3 regions of the Rhizobium acaciae genome follow, and region 2 is predicted to be linked to each of the others. Evidence: riboswitches for the same ligand, from Rfam matches in the RefSeq annotation. Region 2 holds a riboswitch; each other region holds the start of a gene.
The links. Region 2 has a riboswitch for cobalamin ahead of cobU (bifunctional adenosylcobinamide kinase/adenosylcobinamide-phosphate guanylyltransferase). Riboswitches for the same ligand answer to the same signal wherever they lie in the genome.
Positions count from the first base shown of each region.

Region 1 (2,194 bases), 160 kb from region 2:
GAGCGCGCTGACGAAGGTGACCGAGCCCGATTGCAGCGGCGTCAGGCCGAAGCCGAGCTGCAGCATCAATGGCATCAGGAAGGGCAGGGCGCCGAGCCCCATGCGGAAATTCGAGGCGCCGAGGATCGCCGCCCGAAACATCGGGTAGCGGAACATCTTCGGGTCGAGAAGCGGATAGGGCGCGCGGCGAGCATGCAGGAGGTAGAGGAGGCCGGCAAGGATGCCAATCGCAACCGTGACATAACCGTAGATGACGGGCACGGCTGGCAGGCTGATCACCGACACGCCGAAGACGAAGCCGGAGAAGCCGATGCCGCAAAGGAAGAAGCCGGGGAAGTCCATCGGCCGCGGACTGCGTGGCTCGACGGCCGGCAGGAAACGTGTGACGAGAATGATGCCGAGCACGCCGATCGGGACGTTGATCCAGAAGATCCAGTGCCAGGTGAGATAGGTGGTGAGGAAACCGCCGATCGGCGGACCCATGATCGGGCCGATCAAAGCGGGAATGGTGAGCCAGGCCATGGCATCGACAAGTTCGTGGCGCGGCGTTCCCCGGACCAGCAGCAAGCGGCTGACCGGCGTCATCATCGAGCCGCCGGCGCCCTGGATCAGGCGCGAGACGACGAAGGCCGTGATCGAGTTGGAAAAGGCGCAGGCGATCGAGCCGATCATGAAAACGAAGATCGCCATGCGGAAGATGTTGCGCGCGCCGAAGCGATCGGACATCCAGCCGCTGATCGGGATGAAGATCGCCAGCGCCACGAGATAGCTGGTGACGGCGAGCTTCAGCGCGATCGGCGAGGTGCCGATATCGGCGGCGATTGCCGGCAGGCTGGTGGCGATCACGGTCGAATCCATCTGTTCCATGAACAGGGCGACCGCAAGGATCATGGGTGTGAGGCGGGGCACGGGCAACCGAAATGCAAAGAGAAAAAGTCCGGCGTCATGGGCGTCGGTCAGGATCGGTTTGTTTCTAAGGCAGCGACGCGCCTCTGTCCATGAAATCGATGTCGCATGCAGCGTGTCGGTGGCATCGGAGCCGGCTTGCCGCCGCGCCGCTTTCCTGAAATAGATGCGCCGTCAGGTGCCCGCCGATAAGGCGGGAGAATCGGGAATCCGGTGCAAGACCGGAACGTGCCCAACGCTGTAAGGCCGACGCTTGCCGCTTCATCATGCCACTGGCCTCTTGCCGGGAAGGCTGCGGCAAACGGATGACGCCAAGTCAGAAGACCGGCCTGGCAAGATAGACCGATCCGCGCGGACAGCGGGGCGGTCGCGTTGTTGGGGATTTGACGATGCGACCCTTTGATGAGGATGCCCTTTCGGCGGCGTCCGGTTTTTCCTTGGCCGAACGCGAGGCCGTCTATCACGCGATCATGACGCGGCGTGACGTTCGCAGCCAGTTTCGACCCGATCCTTTGCCTGACGATGTTGTGCAGAGGCTCCTGACGGCCGCTCACCACGCACCCTCCGTCGGCTTCATGCAGCCTTGGAATTTCATCCTGGTGAGGAATGCCGAGGTGAGGGCGCAAGTCCGGGACGCCTTTGCCAGGGCCAATGAGGAAGCGGCGCTGATGTTTGAGGGCGAGCGGCAGCAGGCATACCGCTCCCTCAGGCTCGAAGGTATCGTCGAGGCGCCACTCGGGATATGTGTGACCTGCGATCCGACACGCAGCGGCAGTGTGGTGCTGGGGCGCACGCACAATCCGAAGATGGATTCATACTCGACCGTCTGCGCCATCCAGAATCTCTGGCTTGCGGCACGGGCGGAAGGGGTGGGCATCGGTTGGGTCAGCATTTTTCGCGAAGGCGATCTGAAGAGCATTCTCGGCATACCCGAGCACATCGAGGTGGTCGCCTGGCTCTGTGCCGGTTTCGTCGACCGGCTCTATGAGGAGCCGGAACTCTCGGTCAAAGGCTGGCGGCAGCGGCTACCGCTCGAGGAGCTGGTCTTCCACGATGGATGGGGACTGAACACCTAGATAGTCAAGGTGAGCAAACCGATGTCGGTATCGCCGACGCCGGGAGAGGCCGAGGCATCTTTATTCCTGGCCTTCATATCGATACGCTGAAGGTGAAATCCCGGAGTTTCCAAGAGATACTCGGTTATCGGCGGCTCAATCGGAGGATAACGGCCCTATGAACATGATCGACTTGAAGGAACGCATCATCGTAATTACTGGCGGTGCGAGGG
Region 1 is NZ_JAPCZO010000001.1:350,833-353,026, forward strand. It holds gene OLZ32_RS01800 (MFS transporter) at 1-891, opposite strand, end outside; cobalamin riboswitch at 1,066-1,253, shown strand; gene bluB (5,6-dimethylbenzimidazole synthase) at 1,296-1,982, shown strand; gene OLZ32_RS01810 (SDR family NAD(P)-dependent oxidoreductase) at 2,140-2,194, shown strand, end outside.
Region 1: linked by a shared signal. The riboswitch ahead of bluB (5,6-dimethylbenzimidazole synthase) and the one ahead of cobU (bifunctional adenosylcobinamide kinase/adenosylcobinamide-phosphate guanylyltransferase) in region 2 are both predicted to bind cobalamin.

Region 2 (2,194 bases):
CGCCGTTTCGCCAGCACGAAAAGCAGCAGGCCGAGCAGGGCGCCGCCGATGACGGGGGCGGTGAGCAGCAGCAGCTTGTTCTCGATCTCGGACGAGCTCAGCCGTTCGCTGTCGGCGATGCCGAAGACCAGCTGGTGCAGCTCGTTGGAGACATAGCTCATGCCGGTGACGGCGAGACCCGAGATGATGCCGACGACGGCGCCCGCCAGCGACAGGCCGACTTCGCTGCGCCGGGTCAGCGCCCTCAGGCGTCCCGGATCGAAGAAAACACGCAGCGCGCGGAAACCGCGCCGATCCAATTTCATAAGCATGGCTAGACAACTAGGCGGGGAGAGGCCCGGTCAAGGGCGGAGATGGTCGCGCAGTCCGCTTGCGACGCAATTGCGGCGAAAAGCCGGCGGTTGGAATAAATTTCGGTGACGTAAGTCTCTGATAAATGACGATATTTAAGGTAGGGTAAGTCGTGTTTGTGTGGGCACGTCACGTGGCCGGCGATCGGGCGGTCGCCAAGGCCGGTTGACTTCATCCCTGCGCTTGCCTAACCATCCCGATAACGGATGGTCGACTGACCATCCTGACATAACGGATGGTTCCGGATCGGTGTTGCGCCCTTCCGGATGAAAAGGGAATGTGACGGGGCGGACCCAAGCCGGGCGCCTTCATCACAGCCGACCCCGCGACTGTAGAGCGGTCAGGGTCTTCCATCCGGCACTAAGCCCTTCCGGCCAGCGGCTTGCAATCATGCAAGCGGGCGGGATGGGCGACATGCCGGAAAAGCCACTGGATATGCATGGTGATCAACCGGGGTCGGACGCCTCTCAATCTACGAATCGTCCACCTTTTCACTGATGCAGCCGGGAAGGCGAGGATGATCCGCTGGCACGATCAGCGCGACCGGTTTCCGGTCTGCCCCGATCGCGGCCGATAACCGCGAGCCAGGAGACCTGCCATGCGGCCGGGCGAGGAGCCCACACCTGGGCACTATGCCCGCTGCCAGCACGGAGGTTGTCTTGGCTGAACGATTGAATTCAGCGTGGCCTGGTGCGGCGCGCGCGACGCCTCCAAGCAGTGCTGCAAGAGGTGTTCTTTCGGCCGTTTATGTCGAATGCTGGGTCCCTCCCTCTGTCCTGCCGGACATTTCCCCCACAAGGAGGGAGATCGGCAAGCAGCACGACCGTCGTCCTACATCAATTGTTTGGAGAAAAGCTCTCGGCGATTCAATTTCTCCCCTTGTGGGGGAGATGTCCGGCAGGACAGAGGGGGGTGTCACACCCTCAGTAGCCGAGAAAGGTGCACTCGGAACAAGCCACGGCTACGCACTCTCCCTGAGGGGCGTTTGAGCATGACTGCCACCTTCATCCTCGGCGGCGCACGTTCCGGCAAATCCCGGTTCGCCGAAGACCTCGTGACGGCGACCGGCCTCGACCGTCACTATGTCGCGACCGGCCGTGCATGGGACGAGGAGATGCAGGCGCGCATCGCCCAACACAAGGCTGATCGCGGTCCGTCCTGGACGACGCATGAGGAGCCGCTCGATCTTGTCGGCAAGCTCACCGCCATCGACGGACCGGGCCGCATCGTGCTGATCGACTGTCTGACGCTCTGGGTCACCAATCTGATGATGGAGGAGCGGAACATGGCGGCGGAATTCGCCGCCCTTGCCGATTTCCTGCCCGCCGTGAAAGCGCGGCTCGTTTTCGTTTCCAATGAGGTCGGTCTCGGCATCGTGCCCGACAATCGCATGGCGCGCGATTTTCGCGATCATGCCGGCCGGCTGCACCAATCGATCGCGGCGAAGGCCGCCGAAGTTTATTTCATCGCGGCAGGCCTGCCGCTGAAAATGAAGGGTTAAGTCCATGAACCAGCAGAAGATTCCCGCAACCGTCATCACCGGCTTCCTCGGCGCCGGCAAGACGACGATGATCCGCAACCTGCTCACCAATGCCGGCGGCAAGAAGATTGCGCTTATTATCAACGAGTTCGGCGATCTCGGCGTCGACGGCGACGTGCTGAAGGGCTGCGGTGCGGAGAATTGCACCGAGGACGATATCATCGAGCTGACCAATGGCTGCATCTGCTGCACCGTCGCCGATGACTTCATTCCGACGATGACCAAGCTGCTCGAGCGCGAACAGCGTCCTGACCATATCGTCATCGAGACCTCCGGCCTTGCCCTGCCGCAGCCGCTGGTCGC
Region 2 is NZ_JAPCZO010000001.1:187,156-189,349, forward strand. It holds gene OLZ32_RS00995 (chloride channel protein) at 1-311, opposite strand, end outside; cobalamin riboswitch at 571-966, shown strand; gene cobU (bifunctional adenosylcobinamide kinase/adenosylcobinamide-phosphate guanylyltransferase) at 1,343-1,852, shown strand; gene cobW (cobalamin biosynthesis protein CobW) at 1,857-2,194, shown strand, end outside.

Region 3 (2,194 bases), on a different contig from region 2:
CTCGCGGATATTCGTCAGCGACAGCGCCACACCGCCGCCGCGCTTCGACAATTGCAGCGCCGAATTGATCGACCGGCCGATCGATTCCATATTGTCCTCGACACGCAGCAGGAAGCAGGAAACCAGTTCGCCGCGCTGCTTCTTGCCGGCATTGAGGAAGGTCGGCGTCGCCGGCTGGAAGCGGCCGGAAATGATCTCGTCGACCATGTCGCGGGCAAGGGTCTCGTCGCCGCGCGCAAGCGCCAGCGCCACCATGCAGATGCGGTCCTCATAGCGCTCGAGATAGCGCTTTCCGTCGAAAGTCTTCAGCGTATAGCTGGTGTAATATTTGAAGGCGCCGAGGAAGGTCGGGAAGCGGAATGTCTTGGCATAGGCCTGGTCGAACAGATCCCGCACGAAATTGAAGGAATACTGATCGAGGACCTCCTGCTCGTAATAGCCCTCGGTCACGAGGTAATCGAGCTTTTCCCGGAGGTTGTGAAAGAACACCGTGTTCTGGTTCACATGCTGCAGGAAATACTGCTTGGCAGCCATTCGATCCTTGTCGAGCTGGATCCTGCCCTGCTCGTCGTAGAGGTTCAGCATCGCGTTCAGCGCGTGATAGTCGAGGGTTTCGGCTGCCTTCGGCGGCCTTTCCCCGGCGGGCTGAGCAAAAGTTTGATGCGGTTTTGCGCCCGCATCCCGCGTCAGGTTTGTTGCCGTGTCCAAAATCGTTCCATTCCGTGTTTGACCTTGGCGACGTCGTCTTCGGTGCCCATGAGCTCGAACCGGTAAAGGTACGGCACCTGGCATTTCTGCGAGACCACGTCGCCGGCGAGCCCGTATGTCTCGCCGAAATTGCTGTTGCCCGCGGCGATCACGCCGCGGATATGTCCTCGGTTTTCCGCATCATTGAGGAAACGGATCACCTGCTTGGGAACGGCACCCTTGCCGCCGTCGCCGCTATAGGTCGGCACGATCAGCACGAAGGGTTCGCGGATATGGAACGCGTCTGCGCCGCTTGGCGGAATCCGCGCCGCGCGCAGTCCGAGCTTGGCGACGAACCGATGGGTATTCTCGGACCGGCTGGAATAATAGACGATCAGGCCCATCGCTTGTCCTCAGGTCAGGAGAGCGCGCTGATCATGTCGGGGCGGAAGCCCGCCCAATGCTGCTCGCCGGCGATGACCACTGGCGCCTGCATGTAGCCGAGACTGCGGACCCGATCGAGCGCTTCGGCATCCTGCGAGATATCGACGATGTCATAATCGACACCCAACCGGTCGAGGGCGCGGTAGGTGGCAGTGCACTGGACGCAGGCAGGCTTGCTGTAGACGATAATGGTCATGATATTCCTCGTGACGACGCGATTGGGCGCAAGACATCGATCGGAAATCTGTCGATATCCGTCGAAAAATCTCTGGTGATTTGAGCTATGCGGCCGTTTAGCCGCTGGGCGTACTCCGCCCTCTACCTCGAGCGGGTGGCGGCCGGAACTGAGATACTGACATGACTTCACCCCGAAGTGGCTCAATGCGAAGGTTTCGGGGGCGGAGGTTCGGGCCTGCGAAACGCGATGCGGAGATTCTCCGCAGCCATGCAACGCGACCTTCCGGACACCCCGCCCGTGGACGTTTCGTTCGAGGCAGGTCTCCTGGCTCACGGGTCAAAGCACCCTGCCCCAGCCTTCCCGGAGCATCATGCTCCAGTGACCTGAAATCGGACAGTTGCTCGCCGCTTACAGTTGCGGGGGCAGCTCCGGCATTGCCGCGCCATAATGGCGAAACGCACCGTATTCCCGTCTTAGCCGCCGATCCTCACGAATCGACGGAACCTCGAACACTAGATATGGTACGCGAATCGATGATGACGTCAACAGATTGTTGTGGCGGCGCAGCAATGGCGGCAACGAATCGCCGTGCCTGTGTATGACGTGGATAACGAAGCGTTAACGGAAAAGCGCTGTGGAGAACCCATCAAGAAACAGCCGGCAAAAGCCGGCTCCCCGAAACGACATTCATATCTTTATCCGAAGCAACCGCAGCGCGTTGATCGTCACCAGCACGGTGGCGCCGGTATCGGCGAGGATCGCCGGCCAGAGCCCGGTGATCCCTATGATCGTCGTCACCAGGAACACCGCCTTCAGTCCGAGCGCGATGGTGATGTTCTGCAGGATATTACGCATCGTCCGCTGCGACAGCGCGATCATCCGCGC
Region 3 is NZ_JAPCZO010000047.1:20,653-22,846, reverse strand. It holds gene nrdE (class 1b ribonucleoside-diphosphate reductase subunit alpha) at 1-708, opposite strand, end outside; gene nrdI (class Ib ribonucleoside-diphosphate reductase assembly flavoprotein NrdI) at 687-1,091, opposite strand; gene nrdH (glutaredoxin-like protein NrdH) at 1,106-1,327, opposite strand; cobalamin riboswitch at 1,607-1,832, opposite strand; gene OLZ32_RS38040 (heavy metal translocating P-type ATPase) at 1,997-2,194, opposite strand, start outside.
Region 3: linked by a shared signal. The riboswitch ahead of nrdH (glutaredoxin-like protein NrdH) and the one ahead of cobU (bifunctional adenosylcobinamide kinase/adenosylcobinamide-phosphate guanylyltransferase) in region 2 are both predicted to bind cobalamin.